DNA from 4 places in the Pseudomonas sp. JDS08PS003 genome. Region 3 is predicted to be linked to each of the others. Evidence: predicted binding sites of a transcription regulator. Region 3 holds the regulator's gene; each other region holds the start of a gene.

What was found. Region 3 encodes FliA, which starts transcription of late flagellar genes. Its sites were predicted from a motif close to CTAAAGTTTNNNNNNNNNNNGCCGNTAA; they were not measured.
Region 1: the regulator FliA is predicted to act here: its motif matches at 4,195-4,222, upstream of P7C00_RS31330 (methyl-accepting chemotaxis protein).
Region 2: the regulator FliA is predicted to act here: its motif matches at 2,650-2,677, upstream of motA (flagellar motor stator protein MotA).
Region 4: the regulator FliA is predicted to act here: its motif matches at 2,139-2,166, upstream of P7C00_RS16905 (methyl-accepting chemotaxis protein).

What each region holds. Positions count from the first base shown of each region.
Region 1 is NZ_CP120724.1:6,978,575-6,985,930, forward strand. It holds gene P7C00_RS31315 (ABC transporter six-transmembrane domain-containing protein) at 82-1,008, shown strand; gene P7C00_RS31320 (hypothetical protein) at 1,012-1,197, opposite strand; gene P7C00_RS31325 (Ca2+-dependent phosphoinositide-specific phospholipase C) at 1,175-1,981, opposite strand; gene P7C00_RS31330 (methyl-accepting chemotaxis protein) at 2,104-4,080, opposite strand; gene P7C00_RS31335 (LysR substrate-binding domain-containing protein) at 4,273-5,193, opposite strand; gene P7C00_RS31340 (NorM family multidrug efflux MATE transporter) at 5,351-6,751, shown strand; gene P7C00_RS31345 (bifunctional diguanylate cyclase/phosphodiesterase) at 6,806-7,356, opposite strand, start outside.
Region 2 is NZ_CP120724.1:727,267-734,622, forward strand. It holds gene asd (archaetidylserine decarboxylase) at 1-163, opposite strand, end outside; gene rhdA (thiosulfate sulfurtransferase) at 182-997, opposite strand; gene P7C00_RS03285 (HDOD domain-containing protein) at 1,041-2,579, opposite strand; gene motA (flagellar motor stator protein MotA) at 2,746-3,597, shown strand; gene motB (flagellar motor protein MotB) at 3,601-4,707, shown strand; gene rsgA (small ribosomal subunit biogenesis GTPase RsgA) at 4,760-5,791, opposite strand; gene orn (oligoribonuclease) at 5,901-6,443, shown strand; gene P7C00_RS03310 (trimeric intracellular cation channel family protein) at 6,560-7,174, shown strand; gene queG (tRNA epoxyqueuosine(34) reductase QueG) at 7,156-7,356, opposite strand, start outside.
Region 3 is NZ_CP120724.1:2,001,429-2,008,784, forward strand. It holds gene flhB (flagellar biosynthesis protein FlhB) at 1-1,005, shown strand, start outside; gene flhA (flagellar biosynthesis protein FlhA) at 1,289-3,418, shown strand; gene flhF (flagellar biosynthesis protein FlhF) at 3,430-4,752, shown strand; gene fleN (flagellar synthesis regulator FleN) at 4,871-5,701, shown strand; gene fliA (RNA polymerase sigma factor FliA) at 5,698-6,438, shown strand; gene P7C00_RS09125 (chemotaxis response regulator CheY) at 6,604-6,975, shown strand; gene P7C00_RS09130 (protein phosphatase CheZ) at 7,006-7,356, shown strand, end outside.
Region 4 is NZ_CP120724.1:3,778,522-3,785,877, reverse strand. It holds gene pnuC (nicotinamide riboside transporter PnuC) at 1-288, opposite strand, end outside; gene P7C00_RS16905 (methyl-accepting chemotaxis protein) at 377-2,011, opposite strand; gene P7C00_RS16900 (undecaprenyl-diphosphate phosphatase) at 2,306-3,136, shown strand; gene P7C00_RS16895 (DUF1294 domain-containing protein) at 3,133-3,555, shown strand; gene P7C00_RS16890 (MmcQ/YjbR family DNA-binding protein) at 3,552-3,911, opposite strand; gene P7C00_RS16885 (LysR substrate-binding domain-containing protein) at 3,908-4,816, opposite strand; gene P7C00_RS16880 (FMN-dependent NADH-azoreductase) at 4,947-5,558, shown strand; gene P7C00_RS16875 (dienelactone hydrolase) at 5,823-6,860, shown strand; gene P7C00_RS16870 (MFS transporter) at 6,862-7,356, opposite strand, start outside.

The sequences.
Region 1 (7,356 bases), 2.1 Mb from region 3:
GGCGCTTGCATTTTGAGCGGTCGCTCAAAGATAATTGAGCAGTCGCTCAATATTAACCGTTATCACACCTGTGGTGCACCCATGTCTGTCGTCACCCCATCCGCTGTCGTCGACTCCACTCAAAAGATCGGTCAGCAATCCGCTGGCCAGACACTCAAGGCCATTGCCCGGGCGTACCCGGGCAAGCTGTTTGTCACGTTGTCCCTGGTGGCGCTAGAGAACGCCCTGCTGCTGGCCTACCCGCTGTTTGCCGGGTTCGCCGTAGACTCGATCCTGCGGGGTGACACCACCCACGCGCTGATCTACGCCCTGGTGGTGCTGGGCTTCTGGGTCGTGGGGGCCGCGCGGCGAGCGGTGGACACCCGCACCTTCACCCGCATCTACGCCGACCTGGCGGTGCCGGTGATCCTCAATCAGCGCCTGCAGCAGCAAAACACTTCCACGGCAGCGGCGCGGGTGGTGCTGGCCAGGGAGTTCGTCGACTTCTTCGAAAAGCATGTGCCGACCATCGCCACCGCCCTGGTATCGATTGTCGGAGCCGCGATCATGCTGCTGGTGATCGAACCCTGGATCGGCCTTGCCTGCCTGGGGGCCCTACTGCTGTGCGTCACCCTGCTGCCGCGCTTTGCACGGCGCAATCAGCAGTTGCACGAACGCCTGAACGATCGACTGGAAAAGGAAATCGGCCTGGTGGCCAAGGTCGGCGCCGCCTCGCTGCAGCGCCACTATCGGCTGCTGTCGCGGCTGCGTATCTGGCTCTCGGACCGGGAGGCGGCGGCCTATCTGTTTCTGGGCGCCGTAGCGGCGATTCTGTTCGTCATTGCCATCAGTCAGCTGGCGCTGTCACCCGAGGTCAAGGCCGGGCATGTGTATGCGGTGATGACTTACCTGTGGACCTTCGTCAGCAGCGTCGACGAGGCCCCGACCATGGTCGATCAACTGGCGCGCCTGCGGGACATCGGCAAGCGCGTGGACCCGGGGCTGGGTGAGCCGACCGAGCCCCGGTAAACCTCAAAACGGCCGGATGCGATAGCCGCCGGCGTTCTGCTCAGCGAACTTGTAGTACGCCGAGAGGTTGATCTTCTCGCTGATGTGCTGGGTGAAAGACACCCCGTCATCTCCCCAGACCCGGCCGATGTGGCTGTAGGCAAAGGCCTGGGTCGCCCACTTCTTGTCACCCTTGGACATATTGTTCATGGCCACATAGCCGGATGACTGGTCGGACATGCCACTGACCTTGCCACTGACATCGTTCTGGCCATTGGTCACCGGTGAGATGAACACCTTGGCGCTGGAGGTCCGGGCCTCGGCGTACTGGGAAAGCTTCTGGTTCTCCGAGTGATTGAGCACCAGCAGGACCTTGCCCTGCAGCTGGCTGGCGGTGGGCCAGGACTTGCCCTTGAGGTTTTTTTGCAAGGCCCCGGCACTGCTGCCTATGTGCGTTGCCAGGTCCTGGGGGGGTATAGAGCTTGCCCTGGAAAATCCGCGCCATCAGCTCATCGAAGTCCTTCGGTGTGCGCCCCGAACTTTCCTTGGACCAGCCCTGCTTCTTGTCCAGGATCAGCGTGATGGGGAAATGCCCGGGGTGATTGTCGCTCCAGTTCTTCACGTCGTTCAGGCAGGCTTCGAGATCGTTCTTGCCCGTGCCGTCGCCGGTGCAGTTGTTGTCATTGCCGGACTGGAACAGGGTGCCGGGGTTATGCCGCACGAACCAGTGACGGGGTGAACCGCCGCTCACCGCATCGCGCTGATCCCAGAAGTCCAGTTCCAGGGTGCGCACACTGTCGAGCACACTGGTGAAGGTGCGCGCATATTGCTTCTCGTAGCAGTTATGGCAGGCCACCTGGGCAATGCCGTTGAACGGCGTGCTCCAGGTCGCCGGGGCAATGAACGCCGGGCTTTCCTCGCTGAGAGCCATCTGGCTGAACACCAGTGCCGACAGGGCGAGTACGCGCGGGACAAAACGAGTGAGATGAGTCATGCCAGCTCCTGCTGAAAGAGAAGTCCTTGAAGGGCCAATCGCTGCTCATCTGTTTTAGTCGAATCAAGCGTCATTGCAACATTCACCCTGCAACCCAGGGTTGCAGGGTGAAATGGCCGCGGTCAGCGGAAGCGGTCGACTTCCTGGCGCAGGTCGGCGGCCAGTGTTTCCAGTTCACGGGCAGTGACTGCCAGGTTGGACACCACTTCCCGTTGCTCGCTGTTGGCCTGGGCAATGCTCTGCAGGTTGCTGCTGAGCACCGTGGCGGTGCTGCTCTGCTCCTGGGTGGCCGTGGTGATGGCGGCGAACTGCTCGCCGGCGCTGCGGCTCTGCTCGTCGATCAGAGCCAGGGCCGAAGCCACGTCGGCGTTGCGCGACAAGCCTTCCTGCATCAGTCGGTTGCCCTGCTCCATGGTTTCGATGGCGTGGCCGGTTTCCTGCTGGATGCTGTTGATCATCTGCGAGATTTCGTCCGTGGCCTCGCGGGTACGCGACGCCAGGTTGCGTACCTCATCCGCCACCACGGCGAAGCCGCGACCCTGCTCGCCGGCACGGGCCGCCTCAATGGCGGCGTTGAGAGCGAGCAGGTTGGTCTGGTCAGCAATCGCAGTGATCACCCCGACAATTCCGCCGATCTCCTGGGAGCGTTGGCCCAGGGTATTGATCACCGTAGCCGTGCTGTTGAGCGCCCCGGCAATCTGCTCAAGGGACGATGACGCCTGTTCCATGGACTCGCGGCCGATGTGGGTTTGCTGGGCGTTTTCCTGGGCCAGGCGCTGAGTGCTGCCCATATTGTCAGCGATGTTCAGCGACGTGGCGCTGAACTCCTCCACCGCCCCCGCCATGCTGGTGATCTCGCCCGACTGCTGCTCCATGCCCTCATAGGCACCGCTGGACAGGCCGGACAAGGCCTGGGCCCGGCCGTTGACCTCAGCGGCAGAACGGCGGATGTGCTCGACCATGGTCGACAAGGCTTCACCCATCTGGTTGAAGCTACGAGCCAGTTGGCCGATCTCATCGTGGCTGGATACATTCAACCGCGCACTCAGGTCGCCACCGCCCAGGGCCTGGGCCTGACGCACCAGATCACTCAAGGGTGCCAGCTTGCTGCGCAGCAGCCAGACCGTGGCGCCCACCGCCAGCAACATCGCCAACAGGCTGCCGATCACCAGACGGATACCGACGCTCCAGGTCACCGCCCGGATCTCGGCCTTGGGCATGCTCGCCACCACCGCCCAGGGCCCACCGGCAAAAGGCACCGCCAGGCTGTAGAAGTCTTCGCCCTGGTCGCTCCAGAAGCGCCCCTTGCCCGGCTCCTTCGCCGCATCGGTCATGACCTGCGCGGCCTGATCCAGGCCTTGCACGCCCGCCGGCGGCACCAGCCACTTGTGCTGCTCGTCCAGCAAGGCCAGGGAGCCGCTCTGTCCGATGCGGAAGCGCTTGAGATTGTCGAACTGGGCATTCTGCGCATCGGTGTAGTCAAAACCAACGAACAGCACGGCAATCACCTTGCCGGCACGATCCAGCACCGGGGTGTACTGGGTCATGTAGAAGCGCTCGAACAACAGCGCCCGGCCAACATAACCCTGCCCCGCCATGAGTTTCTGATAGGCCGGGTGGGCGTGGTCGAGCAAGGTGCCAATGGCCCGGCTGCCGTCCTGTTTGCTCAGGGAGGTACTGACCCGAATGAAGTCGTCGCCGCTGCGCACGAACAGGGTCGCCACCCCGGCGGTCATCTGCTTGAACTCGTCCACTTCCTCGAAGTTGTTGTTCAGCACCATGTCCCCCAGGTGCAGCCCGGGGGTCTGGACCCCAGCCACTGTCACCGGTTGTTCGGGATGCAGGCTCATGCCGCTGCTGAAGCGGTTTTCAAACAAGCCACTGAGGCGCTGGGTGCTTTCGCGCAGGCTGCTGTGAAAGGTGTTGAGCTGGTCCGCCAGCAGGCGCGCTTCGCTGGCCAAGTGCTCTTCTCGGGTGTCGAGATTCGCCGAATCCAGAGAACGCAGGGCAAACAGGGTACTGCCGCTGATCACCAGGGCGAGTATCAGGGCAAGGGCAAGCCCTAGCTGGGAGGCTATCCGGGCACGGGGTTGGGACATGATGGCTCCTGGCCGAGAAGGCGGATCATCCTGATCGAGTGGCACGCTCGGCAACAATATTTCTAAGTGTTTTTAGTAATTAGGACCTTCCTGAACGCTGGTTCCATGTCCTAGGATTCGGCGGCGCCGGGCAATACTTGAGCGTCTTGCAAGGATATGTGCACAACCTTGCCGGCCGGGTGCTTCAACGTTTCAGCCCAGGCGCTCTACCGCAGGCAATTGCATCGCCTCGACCTCACCCTGGAGAAAGTCGCTGAGACGACGCAAACGTTCACCTCCCGGCCGGGTCTTGGGCCACACCAGGTAATAGTTCAAGCCGCTGGCGACGGCAGTCGGCCAGGGCAGGCTCAAGCGACCTTGAGCGACATCCTCGGCCACCATCAGCAGGTCCCCCATGGACACGCCGTAGCCCCGAGCCGCCGCAATCATCCCCAGCTCCAGAGTGTCGAACACCTGCCCGCCCTTGAGGGAAACCTGATCCGTGAGCCCCATCTGCTCCAGCCAACTGCGCCAGTCCCGCCGGTCAGGAGTCGGATGCAACAACTCCGTGGCCGCCAGCCGCGCCACATCCCAGGGCAGGTCTTCGAGCAGATTCGGAGCGCCCACCGGGACCAGTAACTCCGGGAACAGGTAGCTGGCTTCCCAATCCGGTGGAAAGTGTCCGTTGCTCAGCAGTACCGCACAGTCGAAGGGTTCCTGGTTGAAGTCCACGGAATCCACATCCATCCAGGCACTGGTGAGCTGCACTTCGTTGCCCGGCTGCAGATGGCGGAAACGGCTGAGGCGCGCCAGCAACCAGCGCATGGTCAGGGTCGACGGCGCCTTCATGCGCAGGATGTCGTCTTCGGCCCGCAAGGTATTGCAGGCCCGCTCCAGGGCACCGAAGCCCTCGCGGATGCCCGGCAGCAGCAAACGCGCCGCTTCGGTCAGTTGCAGATTGCGCCCACTGCGCTGGAACAGCCGGCAAGCGAAGTGCTCCTCCAGGGTGCGGATATGCCGGCTGACAGCACTCTGGGTAATGGACAGCTCCTCGGCCGCCCGGGTGAACGAGCTGTGCCGCGCCGCTGCTTCAAAGGCACGCAGGGCATAAAGAGGAGGAAGACGGCGGGACATGGATGCGCTCCGGCAGCGGAATGACGCAACGCTACCAGAAAGTCGTTCGCATGAGTTTTAATCATGCCAGCAAGTATTTTTATCCCTTTGTGCTATGGCCAAGAAGCGCCGAGAATCAGCGCTCTCCCCGACTTTACCCTGATCGAGCCTGATGACCATGCAGCATCCAGCACGTACCGAACTCTGGGCCATCCTGCGGCTGGCGGGGCCGCTGATCGCCTCCCAGCTGGCGCACATGCTGATGGTACTCACCGACACCCTGATGATGGCCCGCCTCAGCCCCGAAGCGCTGGCCGGCGGCGGTCTGGGCGCCGCCAGCTATTCCTTTGTCTCGATTTTCTGCATCGGCGTGATTGCCGCTGTAGGCACCCTGGTGGCGATTCGTCAGGGCGCCGGAGACATCGAGGGCGCCGCCCGCCTGACCCAGGCCGGCCTGTGGCTGGCCTGGGTCATGGCCCTGGTCGCCGGCCTGCTGCTGTGGAACCTCAAACCGCTGTTGCTGCTGTTCGGCCAGACCCCAAGCAACGTCCAGGCCGCCGGCCAGTTCCTGCTGATCCTGCCGTTCGCCCTGCCCGGCTACTTGAGTTTCATGGCCTTGCGCGGTTTTACCAGCGCCATCGGCCGGGCGACGCCGGTGATGGTCATCAGCCTGGCAGGGACTGTGGCCAACTTCCTGCTCAACTATGCATTGATCACCGGCATGTTCGGCCTGCCGAAACTCGGCCTGGTGGGCATCGGCCTGGTGACCGCCATCGTCGCCAACTGCATGGCGCTGGCACTGGCCTGGCACATCAAGCGCCATCCGGCCTACGCCGCGTACCCGTTGCGCCAGGGCCTGGCCCGGCTGAACACCTATTACCTGCGGGAACTGTGGCGCCTGGGCCTGCCCATTGGCGGCACCTATGCGGTGGAAGTCGGGTTGTTCGCCTTCGCCGCGCTGTGCATGGGCACCATGGGCAGCACCCAGTTGGCGGCGCACCAGATCGCCCTGCAGATCGTGTCGGTGGCGTTCATGGTGCCGGCTGGCATCTCCTACGCCATCACCATGCGCATCGGCCAGCACTACGGTGCCGGACAACTGCTGGATGCAAGGTTGGCCGGACGGGTCGGCATCGCCTTCGGCGCGGTGGCGATGCTGGGGTTCGCGATGATTTTCTGGCTGCTACCCAACCAGTTGATCGGGCTCTTCCTGGACCACAATGACCCGGCCTTCGCCGAGGTGATTCAACTGGCGGTGAGCCTGTTGGCGGTGGCGGCCTGGTTCGAGCTGTTCGATGGCACCCAGACCATCGCCATGGGCGCGATCCGCGGCCTCAAGGATGCCAAGACCACCTTCCTGGTGGGCCTGGGCTGCTACTGGCTGATCGGTGCCCCTTCGGCGTGGCTGATGGCCTTTACCCTGGACTGGGGACCGACCGGTGTCTGGTGGGGACTGGCCCTGGGCCTGGCCTGCGCGGCCATCAGCCTGACCCTGGCGTTCGAGTGGCGGATGCGCCGCATGATCAAGCGCGAGCCCGTGGCAGCGGCGATGAACCTTCAGACCAGCAGCGCGGATTGACAGGGAGCTGATCACCGCCGCCCAAGGCGGTGGATCAGCACCGGTATCAGTCGCTTAAAGCGTCCCTTCCTGCAGCGACTGCTGGCTGCTGCCGAACGTCAGGTACTCCATCAGATCAGCCAGGGGCAGCGGCTTGCTGATCAGGTAGCCCTGGACCTGATCGCAGCCAAAGCCTCGCAGCAACGCCAGTTGCTCCGCGGTTTCCACCCCCTCGGCCACCACATCCAGATTGAGGTTGTGGGCCAGGTTGATCATGGCGTGCACCAGTTTGCGGTTCTCTTCACGCTGCTCCATGCCCCCGACAAAGCTCTTGTCGACCTTGAGCAGGGTGATCGGCAGGCTGTTGAGGTGGACGAAGGAAGAGAAACCGGTACCGAAGTCGTCCAGGGAAAAACGCACCCCCAGGCGCCCGAGGGCATCCATGGTCTGCTTCACCAGATCGCTGCGGCGCATCACTGCGGTTTCCGTCAGCTCGAACTCCAGCCACTGGGCTTCAACCCCGCGCTCGGCAATCAGCCGGCTCAGGGTCGAGAGCAACTGGCTGTCCTGGAACTGGCGGAACGACAGGTTGACCGCCATATGCAGCGAAGGCAGCCCGCGCTCGC
Region 2 (7,356 bases), 1.3 Mb from region 3:
CCACTTGGGCTTCGGACATGTTCACTTGGTACTGCTTGGCGAACCAGCTGGTGAACGCATTCTTGAACCAGCGCACGCGGCACTCGGCAATGCAGCCGGCCAGGCGCGACAGCAGGTGATGAGGCAGCAGGTACTGGCTGAGGATGAACAAACGCTTTTTCATTGGGTGTCCTTAAAAACCTTAAATCTCTACGGGCGTATCGGGATGATTGCCCCATTCGCCCCAGGAACCGGCGTAGCCCTTGACCCGCGGGTAGCCCAGCGCCTTGGCCACCAGATAGGTGAAGCCCGAGCGGTGGTGGGTCTGGCAGTGGGTGATCACTTCTTTGTCTTTGCTGATGCCTAGATCCGCGAGGATCTGCGGCATGTCGCGGCGAATGCGCAGATGACGCGCCTGGTCCATGCCGGCGGTCCACTCGAAGTTCACCGCGCCGGGAATGTGTCCGCCCTTGGCGGCCAGGACTTTCTCCCCGGAGTATTCCAACGGTCCGCGGGCGTCCCAGATTGCAAGGTCGGCTGCACCGAGGCGGCTTTGCAGGTATTCGCGGGTGGCGGTGGGTTCGTCATGCAGGGTCAGCGGCACTGGGCGGCCTGCCGCGGCCGGTACTTCGGTGGTCACCGGCAGGCTTTCTGCCAGCCAGGCCGGCAGGCCGCCGTCCAGGTAGTGGTAGCCAGTGTGGCCGATCACGTCCAGCAGCCAGATGAAGCGGCCGGCCCAGCCACCGCCTTCGTCGTCATAGACCACGTAGACCGCGTCAGGGTTGTGTCCGAGTTCGCCGAACAGTGCTTCGAGAGCGGTCTGCGGCGGCAGCAGTCCAGGGGCGGGAGCCTGGCCGAGTTGAGTGCGTTTGGGATCGACGAAGCGCGCCCCGGGAATATGCCCGGTTGCATAGCGGGCAGCGCTGGTCAGGTCGACCAGGATCAGTTCGCGGGCGTCAAGGCGGGCGAGCAAGTCGCTCGGTTCGATGACCAGCGGCAAGCCAGAGAGGTCAGACATGTCAGGTCCCCAGGGCACAAAGGGAAGGATTGTAGCGCAAGCGTCATTGGCTGCGGTTGGTAAAGCTATGCAAGGCTTTTTCGATGCACTGAGCGGTCTTGCCGAACGCCTGGACGCTGATTTCCGAGAAGGGAACACCACCCTGATCGGCCACGGCCAGCATCAGTACCCGGCCGTTGCACGACAGGGAGCGTATTAGCAGGTGTTCGCCCCGAAACAACTGGCGCAAGGAAGTTGGCAGGTGGGCGGAAAACTGCCCATTGTTGACCGGCGTCAGACGCACCTGGGCAGACTTTTCCAGCAGGCGTTGCAGCACCGTGCTCTGCTTGGCCTGCAGTGTCAGCCCTGCTGTTTCCTGGGGCAGACCATACAGTTGCTGCACCCGCAGGTGGCTCTGGCTGCGGTCGACCATCAGTAGCAGCACTCGATGCATGCCGCAGGCCACCAGGGCATCTCGGGCAAAGCCGGTGAGGTGCACGGCATTGGTGAATGGGCTGGGCTCCAGTAGAAGTTCGCCGCAGAGCTTGCGCCATTTGGCCAGCTCCTCGGCTGTCGGAGCCGGTGCCGGCTGTTCGCCGTTGTGCAGGCGCCGCACATCCCAGGGCCAGATCAGGGCCTGGGCCGGGTGCCAGAGATCGGGCTGGCTGTCATTGCGGGCACTGGTTGCCGCCTGCTGGTGCAGCTGTTGCTGGACCTGTGCGACCGGCATTTGCAGGTACAGGCCGGTGAGGTTTTGCCAGCGTCGGCCATGAGCGTTGTTCCAGGAATGCTGCGCCGCCAGGGCCAGGCCGTTGGCCAGCAGGACGCAGTTGGCCGGCTGGTTCAGCCAGCGCTGCAGGTCCGGGTCCGCATCCAGGCGTTGTTGCTGGCGCAGCGGATGTTCGCTGTCGCGGGCGATCAGCATGACCTTGGCCAGTTGATGCTGCTCCTGGGTCAGCAGGCGATAACCCTGCTGCACCCAGATCGGCAAGTGCCAGGCATGGACCAGGGCCTGGCACAACTCCATCAGCCGAACACCGAACAGTTGCATTTCTACCTGGCGAGCCGACTCGTGCTTATAGATGACCCGCAGTTCCCATTCTTCCACGAGCTTGGGGTAGACCAGGGCCATGGCCCACAGTGGCGAGAGAAACAGCAGGCTGCCCCAGTGAATGTCCTGCCACAGTCGTGCCAGGCGCCCGGCGAAAAAACCGTTGGCTTGCTGGGTGGCGTGCTGGCTGATCAGTTGCAACTGACGCAGTGCCTGGGGGATCTGTTGCTCTGGCAGGGTGGGCAGTTGCTCGAGCAGTTCTTCGGTGCGCTTGAGTCCCAGGCGGTTGACCGCGACCTCCAGGTTTTCTGCCGGTTCGCTCATGCTGCCGTGGGAGTGTCGATTGGCTTCGCGGATCACACTCAAGGCCAGCGCCGGGCTGTTTTGCATCAGTTCGGCAATGTCGCGTAGCGAACTGCGATTGTTGGCGATGGCTTTGCACACTCGATCATGACTGGCTTGCGGCACGGGCAAGCGCACGCCATTGAGGAGCTTTACCCAGGCGTCGAGAGAGGCGGGCGGGGAATGTGGGACGTTGGTTTCATTAGACATGGTCGGGCGCAATCATCGTCTGCTGTGAACACGCCCAGAGCGGGCCAAACTGGCTTTTCGCCTTAACTGGCTATAGTCTGGCGCAGTTTTGCCGATAAGTAGAAGAAGAGTTTTAAGAACTTCCGAATATGACCTTGAACCCGACTCAATAAGTACTCTCCTACCTATGGCTAAAATTATCGGCATCATCGTCGTATTCGCGAGCGTGCTCGGCGGATACGTGCTTTCACACGGCAAAATCGCGGCACTGATCCAGCCCTTCGAGGTTCTGATCATTGGCGGTGCTGCCTTTGGCGCATTCCTCCAGGCCAACCCGGGCTACATGACGATGCACGTCGTCAAGAAATCCCTGGGCATGTTCAGCTCGCGCTTCACCCACACCTTCTATCTGGAAGTGCTGGGTCTGATCTACGAGATACTCAACAAAAGTCGTCGCGAAGGCATGATGGCCATCGAAGGGGACATCGAGGACGCTGCCGCCAGCCCGATTTTCGCCAAGTATCCGGCAGTGCTCAAAGACGAACGCATGACCGCTTTTGTCTGTGACTACCTGCGCATCATGTCCTCCGGCAACATGGCTCCCCACGAGCTGGAAGGCCTGTTCGACATGGAGCTGTTCAGCCTCAAGGAAGACCTTGAGCATCCTTCTCATGCGGTCAACGGGATTGCCGACGGCATGCCGGGCTTCGGTATCGTTGCGGCGGTACTGGGGATCGTGGTGACCATGGCCTCCCTGGGCGACGGCGACCAGAAGTCCATCGGCCTGCACGTAGGTGCGGCGCTGGTAGGTACCTTCTTCGGTATTCTCGCGGCCTATGGTTTCTTCGGCCCGCTGGCCCATTCCCTGGCCCACGATGCCAAGGAAGAACTGAACGTCTACGAAGCCATCAAGGCGTCCCTGGTAGCTTCGGCTTCCGGCATGCCGCCGTCCCTGGCGGTGGAGTTTGGGCGCAAGGTTCTGTACCCGGCGCACCGTCCTAGCTTCGCCGAGCTGGAACAAGCGGTTCGCGGTCGCTAAGTCATGGAAAATAATCAGCCGATTATCATCAAGCGCGTCAAGCGCTTCGCTGGCGGACATCACGGGGGCGCCTGGAAAATCGCCTTCGCCGACTTCGCCACGGCGATGATGGCGTTCTTCCTGGTGCTGTGGCTCTTGTCCACCGCGACCCCGGAACAGAAGATCGCCATCGCCGGTTACTTCAAGGACCCGATCGGCTTCTCGGAAAGCGGCACGCCCTACATCATCGACCTGGGCGGCTCTCCTGAGCTGGCGCCGGACAACACCCTCAACCCCGAGATCAAGTCCCAGCCGCAGCCGGACAAGGTCACGGTGGATGCCGATCAGGTGGAGGGCATGGCCGAGCAGGTTGAGCGCGAGCGTCTCGAACTGCTGCTGCAAGAGTTGCAGAACAAGGTTGAAGAGAATCCCCAGCTGCAGAAGTTCAAGGATCAGATCCTCTTCGAAATCACTCCGGACGGCTTGCGGATCCAGATCATGGATGCCGAGAACCGGCCGATGTTCGACTCTGGCAGCGCCCGTCTGAAGCCGTATTTCGAAGACATCCTGCTGGCCATGGCCGACACCATCAAGGCGGTGCCGAACAAGATCAGCATCAGCGGCCATACCGATGCCACGCCTTATGCCGGCAGCGGTGAGTTCGGCAACTGGGAACTGTCCGCCAACCGTGCCAACGCTGCGCGTCGGGCTCTGGTGGCTGGCGGTTATCCCGATCCGCAAGTGGCGCGGGTGGTGGGTTTTGCCTCCTCGGCGCTGTTCGACCGCAAGAATCCGTTCAACCCGGTCAACCGGCGGATCGACATTGTGGTGCTGACCAAGAAGGCCCAGCGCGCCATTGAAGGCGAGCAGACGGATCCCAACGCTCCAGTGCCCAATCAGGGGAGTGGGGCGCCAGGTGAAGTGCCGGGTGCGGCGGCGGATCCGAATGCCTTGCCGCCGGGCAGCGAGCCATTGCCGGCCCATGAAGTGCGCCAGCGCATGAACATCTTCGAGGATGGTGTATTGAAGATGGATGAGCAGGGATCGGCCGGCCAGGCGCCGGCTCCCAAGCCGGTTGCGCCGGCGTCCCAGCCTGCGACCCCAGCGGCCGCACCGGGAACTGTCAGGTGACAAACAACAAGGCCGCGAAGATCGCGGCCTTGTTGTTTCTACGGCGGTGGGTTCAGTAGCTGCTGTCTGGCAGGCTGGCGAGGATCGAACGGTAGCTGTTCATCCGTTGCTGCTGGATGCGCCCGTCTTCCAGAGCCTTGAGCAGTGCACAGCCCGGCTCGCGATCGTGCTTGCAGTCGCGGAAACGGCAGGTGCCCAGCAAGTCGTTGAACTCAATGAAGCCGGCTTCGACATCGGCGCGGCTGACATGCCCCAGGCCGAATTCCCGGATACCGGGGGAGTCGATCAGTTCACCGCCGCCCGGGAAGTGGAACAGTCGCGCAGTTGTGGTGGTGTGGGTGCCCTGTCCGGAGTATTCCGACAGCGGGCCGACCCGGGTTTCGACTTCCGGCAGCAGGCTATTCACCAAAGATGACTTGCCCACCCCCGATTGCCCCACGAATACGCTGATGCGCCCGTCCAGCAAGCCTTGCAGTTGCTCCATGCCGTCGCCGTGGTGGGCCGAGACTTCCAGCAGCGGATAGCCCAGCTGGCGATAGACCGCCAGCAACGCGTTGAGCGCTGGGGCGTTCTGCTCGTCGATCAGGTCGGCCTTGTTCAGCAGCAGCAACGGCCGGATCCCGGCGTGCTCGGCGGCAACCAGGTAGCGGTCGATAAGATTGGCATGGGGCTCGGGCACGGGGGCAAACACGATCACGATCATGTCGACGTTGGCGGCCACCGGCTTGAGCTGGCCACGGCTGTCCGGTCGGCACAGCTCGGTGCTGCGCGGCAATTGCGCGACGATTACCCCGATGCCTTGATTGCCGGCGCGCCAGACCACCTGATCACCGGTCACCAGGGCCGGCAGGTTGGCTCGCAGGTAGCAGCGGAACACTTGGCCGGCCAGCTCGCCTTCCCGGGCCTCGACCTCGACCTGTACGCCGAAGTGAGCAATGACCAGTCCGGTCTGTTCCGGGCCCAAGTCGCCCCCCTCTAGCGCCTCTACGGCGGAGGACTCGCGTTTGGCGGCGCGGGCAGCGCGCTCACCTTGAATCTTTTCGATGCGCCAGTTTTGGCGGCGATTGAGCTGGCGTTTGGCCATTGGTGTTCCGTGTCGATAGTTACGGCGGATAGGTAAAACGGCGGCGAGTTTAGCACGCCGGACAGGCCCTCTAGGCTAAACTGCGCAACTACGCCGAGGAGCCCTCCCCATGCAAAACCCGCAGAACCTGATTTGGATCGATCTGGAAATGACCGGTCTGAACCCCGACACCGACGTCATCATCGAGATGGCGACCATTGTCACTGACAGCAATCTGAACACCTTGGCTGAAGGACCGGTCATCGCAATCCACCAGAGCGACGAGATTCTTGCCGGCATGGACGAGTGGAACACTCGCCAGCACGGTGGTTCCGGCCTGACTCAGCGGGTTCGCGAAAGCCGCATCAGCATGGCCGAAGCCGAAGCCCAGACCATTGCCTTTCTGGAGCAGTGGGTACCCAAGGGCAAGTCGCCCATCTGTGGCAACAGCATCTGCCAGGACCGACGCTTCCTCTATCGCCACATGAAGGCCCTGGAAAGTTACTTCCACTACCGCAACCTGGACGTCTCGACCCTCAAGGAACTGGCCGCCCGCTGGGCCCCGGACGTGCGCGACAGCTTCAAGAAAGGCAGCACTCACCTGGCTCTGGACGACATCCGCGAATCCATCGCCGAGCTGCAGCATTACCGCAAGCACTTCATCAAATTCTGACCTGCAGGAGCCGGCTTGCCGGCGAACGGGCGCGCGCTGTTGGCGGCGCCCGTACCCGCCCTCTTTTGGTGCTCGCTTCAACTGAGTAGACTGCGCGCCTTCCTGTAAGGACCGCCATCATGCTGTTGATGCTTTATCTGATCGCCATTACCGCCGAAGCCATGACCGGCGCCTTGTCTGCCGGCCGTCGCGGCATGGACTGGTTCGGCGTGGTGCTGATCGCCTGTGTCACTGCCCTTGGCGGTGGTTCGGTGCGTGATGTGCTGCTGGGCCATTACCCGCTGACGTGGGTCAAGCACCCGGAATACCTGGTGCTGACCTCGGTGGCGGCCCTGGTGACAATCTTTATCGCGCCGCTGATGCGCCATCTGCGTTCGCTGTTTCTGGTGCTCGACGCCGTGGGCCTGGTGGCTTTTACCCTGATCGGTTGCATGACAGCCCTGGAAATGGGGCACGGCATGCTGGTGGCGGCGGTCAGTGGGGTGATCACTGGGGTCTTTGGCGGCATCCTTCGGGATATCTTCTGCAACGACATTCCCTTGATCTTCCGCCGTGAGCTGTACGCCAGCGTGTCCTTCGCAGCGGCCTGGTGCTACATGCTATGCATTTATCTGCAGTTGCCCAGCGAGCAGTCGATCCTGGTCACCCTGTTCGGCGGCTTTCTGTTACGGCTGTTGGCCATCCGCTTTCATTGGGAAATGCCCAAGTTCGTCTACAACGACGAACATTGACGCTTGGCGTGCTGGCTCAGGGCCCACTGCACGTGCTCACGGACCAGTTCAGAGGGGTAGTCCTGGCGCGCCTTCAGGGCTTCAAGTACCGGAATGCTGGAAGGGGCGTTGCCCAGGCCTACCGCTAGGTTGCGAAGCCAGCGCTCATAACCGGCGCGGCGCAGGGGCGAGCCTTCGGTGCT
Region 3 (7,356 bases):
CTGCTGGAAATCATGCGCCTGAACTTCTCTTTGCCCCGGGAAGTGCTGCTCAGCCCGGGCGCCATGGGACTGTACCTGCTGCACTCGGGCAAGATCGCCATCCTGGCGGTGCAGCCGGTGCTGTTGACCTTGCTGCTGGCGGCCGTCATCGGGCCGATATCCCTGGGGGGGTGGCTGTTTGCGGGCAAGAGCCTGGCGCCCAAGTTCAGTCGGATGAATCCGGCCAACGGCCTCAAGCGGATGTTTTCGTTCACTGCGTTGATCGAGTTGCTCAAGGCTCTGGCCAAGTTCGGCCTGGTGCTGTTCGTGGCGCTTTCGGTGTTGTCGTCGGACATTGACGACCTGCTGCGGATCGCCCACGAACCGCTTGAGCTGGCGATCATCCACAGTGTCCAGGTGGTGGGTTGGAGCACTTTGTGGATGGCTTGCGGGTTGATTTTGATCGCCGCGGTGGATGTGCCGGTGCAGCTGTACCAGGCCCATAAGAAGCTGTTGATGACCAAGCAGGAGGTGCGTGACGAGCACAAGGACCAGGAAGGTCGGCCTGAGGTCAAGCAGCGGATTCGCCAGACCCAGCGCGAGATGTCCCAGCGGCGGATGATGGCAGCGATCCCCGAGGCCGACGTGGTCATCACCAACCCGACCCACTACGCCGTGGCTCTCAAGTACGACGCCGAGAAGGGTGGGGCGCCGGTGTTGCTGGCCAAGGGCAGTGATTTCTTGGCCCTGAAAATCCGCGAGATTGCCGTGGCCCATGAAGTGATGTTGTTGGAGTCCCCGGCCCTGGCGCGTTCCATCTATTACTCCACTGAGCTTGAGGAAGAGATCCCGGCGGGGCTTTACTTGGCGGTGGCCCAGGTCCTGGCCTATGTCTACCAGATTCGCCAGCACCGTGCAGGCAAGGGCAAGCGCCCGGACCCGCTCAAGGACTTGCCGATTCCTACGGATCTGCAGCGCGACACTGGCGGCAAGCAGTCCTCGGGCGGCCCCATCGATCCTGTCTAGTTCCAGGCATGCAGGCGCTGGCTTGCCAGCGAATGCGCCTTGCTTATGTCAGAAAAATGGCTAATTGCCATTATCTCGCCTTGTAACTCTGTTCCTTGCAGCCGGCCCTGCGACGCTTCGTTTGCCGACGAGGGCGGCCCCGCGATCCTGTTCGCCGGCACGCCGGTTCCTCCTGGTTCAGGGCGCGATTGCGCCGCTGCGGCAAAGTTGGAAGGCTTCTTGCAGTAGCAGCCCCGAGCCGCTTCAGGCGTCAAAAGTTTGCTTTACGGAACGGGGTAAATCGGTGGATCGCTCTCAGTTAATCAACACGGCTCGCAGTAACCTGGTCGACCTCGGTCGAGGCAACCTGGGTGTACCTGTGCTGCTGTTGGTCATGCTGGCCATGATGATGCTGCCAGTGCCGGCGTTCCTGCTGGATGTGTTCTTCACCTTCAACATCGCCCTGTCGATTGTGGTCCTGCTGGTCTGCGTGTACGCCCTGCGACCGCTGGATTTCGCGGTGTTCCCGACCATTCTGCTGGTGGCCACCTTGCTGCGGTTGGCACTCAACGTGGCCTCGACCCGAGTGGTGATGCTCCACGGCCAGGAAGGCCATGCCGCGGCCGGTAAGGTGATCCAGGCCTTCGGTGAGGTGGTGATCGGCGGTAACTATGTCGTGGGTATCGTGGTCTTTGCGATCCTCATGATCATCAACTTCGTGGTGGTGACCAAGGGTGCCGGACGCATCTCCGAGGTGAGCGCGCGCTTCACCCTGGATGCCATGCCCGGCAAACAGATGGCCATCGACGCCGACCTCAACGCCGGCCTGATCGATCAGAATCAGGCCAAGCTGCGTCGTCTGGAGGTGGCCCAGGAAGCCGAGTTCTACGGCTCCATGGACGGTGCCAGCAAGTTCGTTCGCGGCGACGCCATCGCCGGCCTGCTGATCCTCTTCATCAACCTGATCGGCGGTATGGCGGTCGGTATCTTCCAGCACAACATGACCTTTGCCGACGCCGGCAAGGTCTATGCCTTGCTGACCATCGGTGACGGTTTGGTGGCGCAACTGCCATCGCTGCTGCTGTCCACTGCGGCCGCCATCATGGTGACGCGTGCTTCGGGTTCCGAAGAAATGGGCAAGCAGATCAACCGGCAGATGTTCGCCTCGCCCAAGGCGCTGGCGGTGGCCGCGGGCCTGATGGCGGTGATGGGGTTGGTGCCGGGCATGCCGCACTTCTCCTTCCTCAGCCTGGCAGCGGTGGCTGGCGGTGCGGCTTATCTGGTCTGGAGAAAGCAGAATCTGGTCAAGGTCCAGGCTCTGGAAGAGGTCCAGCGTCAGCAGGACCTGCTGCCTTCTCCGGCTCGGGCCATGGAAACCAAGGAGCTGGGTTGGGACGATGTGACCCCGATCGACATGATCGGTCTGGAAGTTGGCTACCGCCTGATTCCCCTGGTGGATCGCAACCAGGGCGGACAGCTGCTGGCGCGGATCAAGGGGGTGCGCAAGAAGCTCTCCCAGGACCTGGGCTTCCTCATGCCCACTGTGCATATCCGTGACAACCTGGACCTGGCCCCCAGTGCCTATCGCCTGACTCTGATGGGGGTGATCCTGGCGGAGGCCGAGATCTATCCGGATCGCGAATTGGCGATCAACCCCGGGCAGGTCTACGGCACCCTCAACGGTATCTCTGCCCGTGACCCGGCCTTCGGCCTGGAGGCGGTGTGGATCGAAATCAGCCAGCGGCCTCAGGCGCAGTCCCTCGGCTACACCGTGGTGGATGCCAGTACCGTGGTCGCCACCCACTTGAACCAGATTCTGTACAAGCACTCCAGCGAGCTGATCGGTCACGAGGAAGTGCAGCAGCTGATGCAGTTGCTGGCCAAGAGTTCGCCGAAGCTGGCGGAGGAGTTGGTGCCGGGTGTGCTGTCGTTGTCGCAGTTGCTCAAGGTTTTGCAGGCGCTGCTGGCCGAACAGGTGCCGGTACGGGATATCCGCAGCATTGCCGAGGCTATCGCCAACAATGCCGCCAAGAGTCAAGATACTGCCGCTTTGGTTGCCGCGGTTCGGGTCGGATTGTCTCGCGCCATCGTCCAAAGCATTGTAGGTACTGAGTCTGAGCTGCCAGTGATCACCTTGGAGCCAAGGTTGGAACAAATTTTGCTCAGCAGTTTGCAGAAGGCAGGACAAGGCCAGGAAGAAGGCGTTCTGCTGGAGCCAAGCATGGCTGAAAAGCTGCAACGTTCGCTGATCGATGCGGCGCAGCGTCAAGAGATGCAAGGTCAACCGGTGATTCTGTTGGTAGCGGGTCCGGTCCGCGCCATGCTCTCGCGGTTCGGGCGTCTCGCCGTTCCCGGGTTGCATGTGTTGGCGTACCAGGAAATTCCCGACAACAAGCAAGTGACCATCGTTGCGACAGTAGGGCCCAACGGCTGAGGTAGTGGGTTATGCAAGTTAAGCGTTTTTTCGCCGCCGATATGCGTCAGGCCATGAAACTGGTTCGTGATGAATTGGGCGCTGAAGCTGCCATTATCGGCAACCGGCGGATTGCCGGGGGGGTCGAGCTGACGGCTGCGCTGGATTACAAGTTGTCGGCGTTGTCGCCACGGGTTCCGAACATGGAACTCGAGGACGAGTTGCGCAAGACCCAGTCGCGGATCGTCACCGCCCAGGCCGAGCTGAGCCTGCGGGGCGAGGGCGACAGCGCCTCGATCACCAATCGCCAGTTGTTCGCCGGTCTGCCATTGACTGCCGCCGAGCCGCTGATCGAGCCGACCCTGACCGAGCGTCCGCGCCCGGCGCCGGCTCCTGCTGCTCCGGCGCCCGATAATCGGGCTCTGGACTCCATGCGTTTCGAACTCAACGGTCTGCGCGAGCTGCTGGAAGTGCAACTGGGCTCTCTTGCCTGGAGCCAGTTGCAGGGCAGTCGCCCCGAGCAGGCCAACCTCTGGCGTCGCCTGCAGCGCATCGGCCTCTCCGGCCCGCTGTCTCGCGACCTGCTGGCACTGATCAGCGAAATCGACGAGCCTCGCCAGGCCTGGCGCATGTTGCTGGCACACCTGGCGCGGATGATCCAGACCCCGGAAGTCGAGCCGCTTGAAGAGGGTGGCGTGATCGCCATGGTCGGCCCTGCCGGCATGGGCAAGACCACCACCCTGGCCAAACTGGCAGCGCGCTATGTCCTCAAGTACGGCGCGCAGAACATCGCTCTGGTGAGCATGGACAGCTTCCGTATTGGCGCCCAGGAGCAGCTCAAGACCCTGGGGCGTATCCTCAATGTGTCGGTGACCCATGTCGATCCAGGCCAGTCCCTGGCTCAGGCCCTGGACCCGCTGCTGCGCAAGCGCGTGGTATTGATCGACACCGCCGGCCTGCAAGCCAGCGACCCGGCGTTGCGCATGCAACTGGAAAGCCTGGCCGGTCGTGGGATTCGGGCGAAGAATTACCTGGTACTGGCCACCACCAGCCAGAAGCAGGTGCTGACCGCTGCCTACCACAGCTACAAGCGCTGCGGTCTGGCCGGTTGCATCCTGACTAAACTGGATGAAACAGCCAGTCTTGGCGAGGTCTTGAGCCTGGCCATCAGTCACGAATTGCCGGTGGCCTATCTCACCGATGGTCCACGGATTCCCGACGATTTGCACCTGCCTCGCCGGCACCAGTTGGTGAGTCGCGCTGTCAGCGTGCAGATGCAGGAAGAACCCAGCGAAGAAGCCATGGCCGACATGTTCGCTGACCTCTATCACAGCCCGACCAAGCGGGTCGGCTGAGGTAGACATGAATAGATTGCAGTGTATCTACATCGATGGTCTGCCATGCATTGTTCCAATGGTGAACGCGCAGCCAGTTATGTGGCCCCGTCTAAGTAAGACAAGGTAAAGAAAGAACATGGGCAGCATGCATCCCGTACAGGTGATTGCGGTGACCGGCGGCAAAGGTGGCGTCGGCAAGACTAATGTGTCAGTGAACTTGTCCCTGGCTCTGGCTGAGCTCGGCCGGCGAGTCTTGCTGCTGGACGCCGATCTGGGACTGGCCAACGTCGATGTCCTGTTGGGTCTGACCCCCAAGCGCACCCTGGCGGATGTCATCGAAGGGCGCTGTGAGCTGCGCGACGTGCTGCTCCAGGGGCCTGGCGGCATTCGCATCGTTCCGGCCGCTTCGGGTACCCAAAGCATGGTGCACCTGAGCCCCGCCCAGCACGCCGGTCTGATCCAGGCCTTCAGCGACATCGGCGACAATCTCGATGTACTGGTGATCGACACCGCTGCAGGTATTGGTGACTCGGTAGTCAGTTTCGTCCGCGCGGCCCAGGAAGTGTTGCTGGTGGTCTGTGACGAACCGACCTCCATCACCGACGCCTACGCGCTGATCAAACTGCTCAACCGCGACTATGGCATGAACCGTTTCCGGGTCTTGGCCAACATGGCCCAGAGCCCTCAGGAAGGGCGCAACCTGTTTGCAAAATTGACCAAGGTCACGGATCGCTTCCTGGACGTGGCCTTACAATACGTCGGCGCAGTTCCCTACGACGAAAGCGTACGCAAGGCCGTGCAAAAGCAGCGTGCGGTCTATGAAGCCTTTCCTCGTTCGAAGTGTGCATTGGCGTTCAAGGCCATCGCGCAAAAAGTCGATACCTGGCCGTTGCCAGCGAACCCACGCGGGCATCTGGAGTTTTTTGTCGAGCGGCTAGTGCATCAAACAGCGGGACCGGTGCTATGACTGCCAGCGGCTACAACCTCTACAAGAAGTCGGCACGTGACAGCCAATACGAACTGATCGAGCGCTACGCGCCCCTGGTCAAGCGTATTGCCTATCACCTGCTGGCGCGGTTGCCGGCCAGTGTTCAGGTGGAAGACCTGATTCAGGCCGGGATGATCGGTTTGCTCGAAGTGTCGACCAAATACGACGCGAGCAAGGGAGCGAGTTTCGAAACCTACGCGGGTATCCGTATCCGTGGGGCGATGCTCGACGAGGTTCGCAAAGGCGATTGGGCACCGCGTTCGGTGCACCGTAATACGCGCATGGTCAGTGATGCCATTCGCGCAATTGAAGCTAAAACCGGTCGTGACGCTAAAGATCACGAGGTTGCGGCCGAACTTCAATTGAGTCTCGACGATTATTACGGGATTTTGAACGACACCTTGGGCAGCCGCCTGTTCAGTTTCGACGACCTGTTGCAGGACGGCGAACATGAAGGGCTGCATGAGGATGGCGCCAGTGCTCATCTCGAGCCGTCACGGGACCTGGAGGATGAACGCTTCCAGGCTGCGTTGGCGGATGCGATTGCCAATTTGCCGGAGCGCGAGCGACTGGTGTTGGCGCTGTACTACGACGAAGAGCTGAACCTCAAGGAAATCGGTGAGGTCCTGGGGGTCAGCGAGTCGCGGGTCAGCCAGTTACACAGCCAGTGCGCAGCCCGCTTGCGGGGGCGTTTGGGGGAGTGGCGAGCGCGCTGACAGGCAGTGTGGGGACACTGCGATCAGGACCGGTGAAGCAAGCGCTGCACCGGTCTTGCGGTATGTGCTCCATGCAGTCGTTGTGTGTTATGCCGAATTGATTGAATGGCGCGTTCAGGTGCTGGATGCGTTTAAGACTGCTTGGAGGTCGAATTGGACAAGAACATGAAAATCCTCATCGTTGATGACTTTTCAACGATGCGGCGGATCATAAAAAACCTGTTGCGTGATCTGGGTTTCACCAACACGGTCGAGGCCGACGATGGCACCACTGCCATTCCGGTACTCAACAGCGGGAGCATCGACTTTCTGGTAACAGACTGGAACATGCCGGGCATGACCGGTATCGACCTGCTGCGCCACGTGCGTGCCGATGAAAAACTCAAGCACCTGCCGGTATTGATGGTTACTGCTGAAGCCAAGCGCGAGCAGATCATCGAAGCTGCCCAGGCCGGCGTAAACGGCTATGTCGTCAAACCATTCACGGCTCAGGCGTTGAAAGAGAAGATCGAAAAAATCTTCGAACGCATCGGTTGAGACGCGTAGCCATTCCGCCACGGGGGAGCTATGGAGCATAACGAATCTTCACTGGGCGACTTTGAGTCGACCCTGAAAAAACATGCGCTGGAACTGGTCGAAAGCCTTGAAAAGGGCAGGTTCGGCGAAGCGGTGCAATTGATCCATGAGCTCAATCAGACCCGTGACCGCGGCCTGTATCAGGAAGTGGGCAAGCTCACCCGCGAGCTGCATAGCGCAATCGTCAATTTCCAGATTGACCCGCACATGCCGCAAGCCGAGGAAGTTTCACAGATCACGGATGCCACTGAGCGCCTGTCCTATGTGGTCCGGCTCACGGAAGCCGCAGCCAACCGCACCATGGACCTGGTAGAGAGCAGCACCCCGTTGGTCAACGGCCTG
Region 4 (7,356 bases), 1.8 Mb from region 3:
CAGCGCGCCGAGGGCCAGGCCCTGGAGCAAGCCAACGGCCTGCAGCTGGCTGACCGGGCGCCCCTGATGCTGCTCGCCGCCCCGGGTCCACTGCCACCAGCCATAAAGCTGCAGCACGGCGTAGACCACCTGCAGCAGCATGTCGGAATAGAGTTTGACCTCGTAGAAGATCCAGCTGTAGAGCAACACCATGACCAGGCCGATGGGCCAGCACCAGGGATTCTGTTTGACCGTCAGCCAGACGGCGATGACGCCTAGCGCAGCGGCAAACAGTTCAAGCCCGGACATGGCGGTTCCTTGGGGAAGTGGAGGAGGGGGCGGATTGTACCCAGTCTGGGCCCTGGGCGTTAGCCCGGGGCCATGACCCTGTGGTGACTCAGACGCGGAACTGGCGCAGCAGGTTGTTGAGCTGTTCCGACAGCTCCTTGAGGTGGCGGCTGGCGGCGCTGGAGTGTTGGGCCGCCAGAGCCGTGCCCTGGGACAGGCCAGCTGCCTGACCGACGTTGTGGTTGATGTCTTCCACCACATGGGCCTGTTGCAGGGTGGCGCTGGCAATCGAGGCGTTCAGGCCGTTGAGGGTGCGCAGGGCCTGGCCGATGGCGTTGAGGCTGGCCCCGGCCAGGCCCGCCTGCTCGATGGTCAACTGGGACGCGCGGCTGCTGTCGCCAATCACCTTGACCGCCGCTTCCGAGTGATTCTGCAGGCGCTCGATCATGCCCTGGATTTCCGCGGTCGATTGCTGGGTGCGCTGGGCCAGCAGGCGCACCTCGTCGGCCACCACGGCAAAACCCCGGCCTTGCTCCCCGGCCCGGGCCGCTTCGATGGCGGCGTTCAGGGCCAGCAGGTTGGTCTGTTCGGCAATGGAGCGGATCACTTCCAGCACGGTGCCGATCTGGGTGCTTTCTGCCGCCAGGGTGCGGATCACTTCCACCGCCTGGTCGATGGTGCCCGACAGTTGTTCGATCTGTTGCAGGCTGCCGTCGATATTGACCTGGCCTTGCTGGGCCTGGGCTTCGGCCTCGCGCACTTCACCGGCGGCGTGCTCGGCGTTCTTCGCGACATCCTGAACGCCACTGGTGACCTGACTGATGGCCGCGGCCACCTGTTCCATCTGCTGGGACTGTTGCTGGCTACGCTCCTGGGCCTCGGTGGCATTGCTGCCCAACTCGCTGGAGGATTGTTCCAGAGCGGCGGCGCTGGTCTGTAACTGCGTGACCACGCCACGCAATTTGGCGGTGAAACCGTTGAAGTGCCGGGCCAGCTCGGTGACTTCATCCTGGCCGTGGGTATCCAGGCTGCGGGTCAGGTCGCTTTCGCCGCTGGCGATATTGGCCATGGCGTGTACGGTTTCGCGCAGTGGGCTGACGATGCTGCGCACTATCAGTACCACCAGCCCGGCCATCAGCAGGGCAATCACCAGGCCGATGGAAGAGGCCCGCAGTACCTGGGCATAGAACTCCTGTTGCAGGTCATCGATGTAGACCCCGGAACCGATGATCCAGCCCCAGGGCTGGAACAGCTGGATATAGGAGGTCTTCTGCACCGGCTGCTCGGCCCCGGGCTTGGGCCAGCGGTAGTCCACCATGCCGGCGCCCTTGCTTTTGGCCAGGGCCACCATTTCGTTGAACACCTCGAAGCCGTCCGGGTCCTTGACTGCCGCAAGGTTTTGTCCGTCGAGCTTGGGGTTGGCCGGGTGCATGATCATCACCGGCGTCAGATCGTTGATCCAGAAGTAGTCGTTCTGGTTGTAGCGCAGCCCGCGAATCACCTGCAGCGCCTGCTTCTGCGCCTGTTCGCGGCTCAGGCTGCCGGCGGCCTCCAGGCCCTGGTAGTAGTTCAATACACCGGCGGCGGTCTGTACCACGTGTTGGGTTTTCTGCGCCTTGGCCTGGTACAGGTCACCATGAATCTGCTTGAGCATCATCACGCCCAGGGTCACCAGGGTCAGCACCGCCACGATCAGGATCAGCCACAAGCGCTGACTGATGGACATCTTGCGTAAGCTATTCATCATCCGGTCACTCCAGATTCTTGTTCTTGTCATAAAAGGCCGTGAGCATCCAAGCACGCCTGCCTTCGAGCGCCAACCCTACGGAAGTCCAATAACATCGCGGCGTATTTTGCGCCTGTCTGTTAGGATTTCGGCGCCTTCGCGCAAAACCTGAACCTTTCTGAAGTTTTCACAGAATTTTCATGGAGTTGTGTTGATCTTATGGGCGCCGAAATCTCGGCTACGCTCGTCGCAGTGAACGCTTTGAATACTTAAAAAAGAGGCATGCCTGGTGCATCGCCTTATGGGGGATTGATGGATCTTTGGACCGCCGCGCAGGCATTGATACTTGGGATTGTCGAAGGCCTGACCGAGTTTTTACCCATCAGCAGCACCGGGCACCAGATCATCGTCGCCGACTTGCTCGACTTCGGGGGCGAGCGGGCGATGGCTTTCAACATCATCATTCAGCTGGGGGCAATTCTCGCGGTTGTCTGGGAATTTCGCCGCAAGATCTTCGATGTGGTGCTGGGCTTGCCCACACAACCCAAGGCCCAGCGCTTCACCGTCAACTTGTTGATCGCCTTCCTGCCGGCGGTGGTGCTGGGGGTGATCTTCGCCGACCTGATCCACGCCTACCTGTTCAACCCCATCACCGTGGCCACGGCCCTGGTGGTCGGCGGCATCATCATGTTGTGGGCCGAGCGCCGGCAGCATCAGGTACACGCCGAAACGGTGGACGAAATCACTTGGAAGGACGCGCTCAAGGTAGGCTGTGCCCAGTGCCTGGCGATGATCCCGGGCACCTCGCGTTCCGGCTCGACCATCATTGGCGGGCTGCTGTTCGGCTTGTCGCGCAAGACCGCCACCGAGTTTTCGTTCTTCCTGGCCATGCCCACCATGGTGGGGGCCGCGGTCTACTCCGGCTACAAGTACCGCCACCTGTTCCAGCCGGATGATTTCCCGGTGTTCGCCATCGGCTTCGTCACCGCCTTCATCTTCGCCATGATCGCGGTCAAGGGCTTGCTGAAATTCATTGCCAGCCACAGTTATGCGGCGTTTGCCTGGTATCGCATCGCCTTCGGCCTGCTGATCCTGGCGACCTGGCAGTTCGGCTGGGTTGACTGGACGGCGGTCAAGCCGTGACGACGGGCCGTAGCGAACCGCGTGCCGGCAGCGGCGCGCGTGTCCACAACCTGAAGCTCAAGTTGCTGGTCTTTGTCCTGCTGTGTGCACTGCCGTTGTTCGGCTCGTTGTCTCTATGGTGGCGAGGGATCTCGATCATCCCCCTGGTCGCCTATGCCGCCGTCAGCCTGCTGACCTTCCTGCTGTACTGGCACGACAAGCGTCGGGCCAGGGCCGAGGGGCAGCGCACGCCGGAGAAGGTCCTGCACGCTCTGGAACTGGCCGGTGGCTGGCCCGGCGCCTTGCTGGCTCAGCAGCTGTTGCGACACAAGACCCGCAAGGTGTCCTATCAGACGCTGTTCTGGCTGATCGTCGCCCTGCATCAGGTCTATTGGATTGATCGGCTGTTCCTGGAAAACCGCCTGCTGAGCCTGTTCTAGAGCAGCAGGCCGACCTGGGTGCGCTTGGGCAGCTTGCTCACCACTAATTGATGGGACGTTTGCAGCAAGGCCTTGAGTTCCTCGGCCCCCAGCGGGTAGGGGCTGTGCATGATGATCCAGTGAGCCCGGGCCAGATAGGGCGCCGGGGCAATGCCCGGACGGTCGACATGGCCAAGAAACAGTTCCCGGTCGACCTTGAAAGCCAGGGAGTCGCCCCGCAGGTTCTGCAGCGCAAACATCTTGTTGCCGGCAATCGAGAACACTCGCACGCCGCCCCATTTGTAGTCTTCCCGCGCGCCTGGCAGGCCCAGGCAGAATTGCGCCACTTGCTCTTCATTAAGGGTTGCGGCTTTCACAGGGCACGTTCTCCACAGCGTTCGAAGGATTCACTCAGGTGTTCGATCCAGGCCCGCACGGCCGGCAGCACACCCCGGCGGTGAGGATACACCGCTTGCAGCCAGCCGCCGGGCAGTGACCACTGGGGCAGTAGTTGCACCAGCTGACCGCTGGTCAGTTCCGCCTCGCAGTACAGCATTGGCAGTACGGTGCAGCCCAGGCCGGCGAGGGCACAGGCGCGACGGACGATGAAGTCATCGATGCCCAGGCGCGCTTCCAGGGCCAGGTCGCAGGCGTTGCCCTGTTGATCCAGCAACCGCAGGTGCACCAAGCGGTCGGCCTCAAGGGCGCCCAGTATCGGCAGGCGCCTCAGGTCTTGCGGGTGGGTCACCGGGTTGTCCCGCAGGAAGGCCGGCGAGGCGACCACCGCTGTCTGTGCCGGGCGCAGGCGTCGGGTGACCAACAAAGGATCTTCGTCGCCTTGCTCACGCACCCGCAACGCCACATCTATGCCTTCGGTCACCAGATCGACACGGCGGTTGAGCAACAGCATCTCCAGCTGCACCTGAGGGTATTTCTCCAGAAAACTGCTCACCAGTGGCGTCAGCAATTCATGGGCCAGGCCCACCGGGCTCGACACCCGCAGGCGTCCTCGGGGCTCGCTGGCCATGCTGGCCACGGCCTCGTCGGCCATTTCCGCTTCCAGCAACATGGCTTGGCAATGGCGCAGGTAGCGTTCGCCCACGGCTGTGAGCTTGAGCTGCCGGGTTGTGCGCTGCAGCAGCCGGGCCTTGAGACGCTCTTCCAGTTCGGCGATGCGCCGCGACAGGCGCGACTTGGGAATGCCCAATTGGCGTCCGGCGGCGGCGAAGCCACCGGCTTCCACCACCTTGGCGAAGTAATAGAGATCGTTGAGGTCTTGCATGGGGAAGGGCTCGATTGTCCTGCTGATGGGACGAACTATCGCATTTATGCCGACTAATCAGCTATTGAATTCATCTGTAGGATTGCCAGCATCCGATCGCCCAGTGGCGGTCCTCACTTGGAGATCCCACATGAAACTTTTGCATATCGATTCCAGCATCCTGGGTGACAACTCGGCATCGCGCCAACTGAGCCACAGCGTGGTCCAGGCGTGGAAAGCCGCCCAGCCTGACCTGGCAGTGACCTATCGTGACCTGGCCGGCGATGCCATCAGCCACTTCTCGGCTGCGACCCTGGTGGCCGCCGGCACCGCCGCGGAACTGCGTGATGCCGCGCAAAAACACGAGGCCGAGCTCAGCGCCCAGGCCCTGGCCGAATTCCAGGCCGCCGACGCGGTGGTGATCGCGGCGCCCATGTACAACTTCACCATCCCGACCCAGCTCAAGGCCTGGATCGACCGCATCGCCGTGGCCGGCCAGACCTTCCGCTACACCGAAGCCGGTCCACAAGGCCTGTGCGGCGGCAAGAAGGTCATAGTGGTCTCGACCTCCGGCGGCCTGCACGTTGGCCAGGCCACTGGGGCGGCTCATGAGGACTACCTCAAGGTGCTGTTCGGCTTCCTCGGTATCACCGATATCGAATTCGTTCGTGCCCACGGCCTGGCCTACGGTGAAGACGTGCGCAACAAAGCCATGAGCGATGCTCAGGCTCAGATCAGCGAGCAGCTCTTCGCCGCGGCGTAAGACTTGTGTAAAGACGCTTTCCTGCACGGCAAGCGCCACTAGACTCTGTATTCTGATCACTGTTTGAAGTGATCGGAATGCGGAGTTTTTTTGTTGGCGGTTTTCAATGTTTCTGGCCCAGGTTATGCAAGTTTTTCGCGGCGGGGAGTCCTGCTCCCTGGCGGTGCATCCGGAGTGACGGGCCAATCTCGCTTCAAGGCCTTGGCGGCAAGGGATGGCAGGGGCAACGGGCTTTCTCGATCCAGCGGCAAAGGTGGGCGTGTGATGAAACGTCTTTGTGCAATGTTACTGATCTGCCTGCTCAGCAGCCTGATTTCGGTGCAGGCCGCCCCTGCGCCACATCCGCACTGGAGCGTTGGCTTTCATGAGATGAGCTTTCTCGATCCCCTGGACCAGCAGCCGATGCGCGCCATCGCCTTTTACCCGTCCACCGGCATCGAGCACCCCAGCCAGGTCGAGGGTTATCAGATTGCCGCATCCCGGGACGCCAAGATCGCCATCGGCCGCTTCCCGATGCTGATGCTGTCCCACGGCAATACCGGCACGCCCCTGGCCCTGCACGACCTGGCCACGTCCCTGGCGCGCAAGGGCTTTGTCGTGGTGGCGGTGATTCATCCCGGTGACAACTCCAAGGACCACAGCCGCCTGGGCACCTTGAGCAACCTCTATGGGCGGCCGATTCAGATTTCCGAAGCCATAACTGCCACCCTCGGCGACCCTATGCTGTCGCCCTTCGTCAATGCCGATCAGGTCGGGGTCATCGGCTATTCCGCCGGTGGCGAGACCGCCTTGATCCTGTCCGGCGCCACGCCTGACCTGGACCGTCTGCGGCGTTACTGCCAGGAACGTCCCGATGATCGCGATGCCTGCAATACCCAGGGCGAACTGATTGTCGACCGCGACGATCTGCAACCGGTGGCCGACCCGCGGGTGCATGCGCTGATGCTGATGGCGCCCCTGAGCCTGAAGTTCGGTCGCCAGACCCTGGCCGGGGTGCATGTGCCCGTGCTGCTCTACAGCGGCGATGGCGACAAGCTCGTGGCCCTGGACAAGAATGCTGCGGCCCTGGCGCGCAAGTTGCCCGTGGCCCCGGACTTCAAGCTGCTGGCCGGTGCCGGACACTTCGTATTCATGGCGCCGTGCACCGCCCAACAGTTGGCGGCCATGCCGGCCCTGTGTACCGACGCCGACGGTGTCGACCGCGAGGATATCCATCGCAACCTGATTGCCGAAGCCGGCAAGTTCTTCGCCCATACCCTGGGCCGGCCGAGCCGGGCAGGGATGCAGACCGCCGACCAGTGATTCAGGCGCCGGCCCGGCGCTTGAGCAGCAAGGTCAGTCCCAGGCCCGTGATCGAGAGCAGGGCGGCGCAGAAGAAGATCCACGAGTACCCCAGGTTCAAGGCCACCGCTCCCATCAAGGGGCCGGCGATGGCCAGGGCCAGATCGAAAAACACCGCATAGGCACTCAAGCCGGCACCGCGGCTGCTGTTGGGCACTTGCTTGATGGCTTCCACCCCCAGCGCCGGATACACCAGCGACAAGCCGAAGCCGGTGAGCCCGGCACCGATCAGCGCCCAGGCAGTGGAGGGCGCCAGCCATAGCAGGGTCAGCCCCAGGGTTTCGACGCACATGCAGACAATGGCCGAGCGAAAGCCGCCAAAGCGGCTGATGCTGGAGATGAACAGCAGCCGCGAGCAGATGAAGCACACCCCGAACACCGTCAGGCAATAGGCGGCGCCGGTCCAGCCGCGGCTCAGGTAGAACAGGGTGATGAAGGTCGTCAGGGTGCCGTAGCC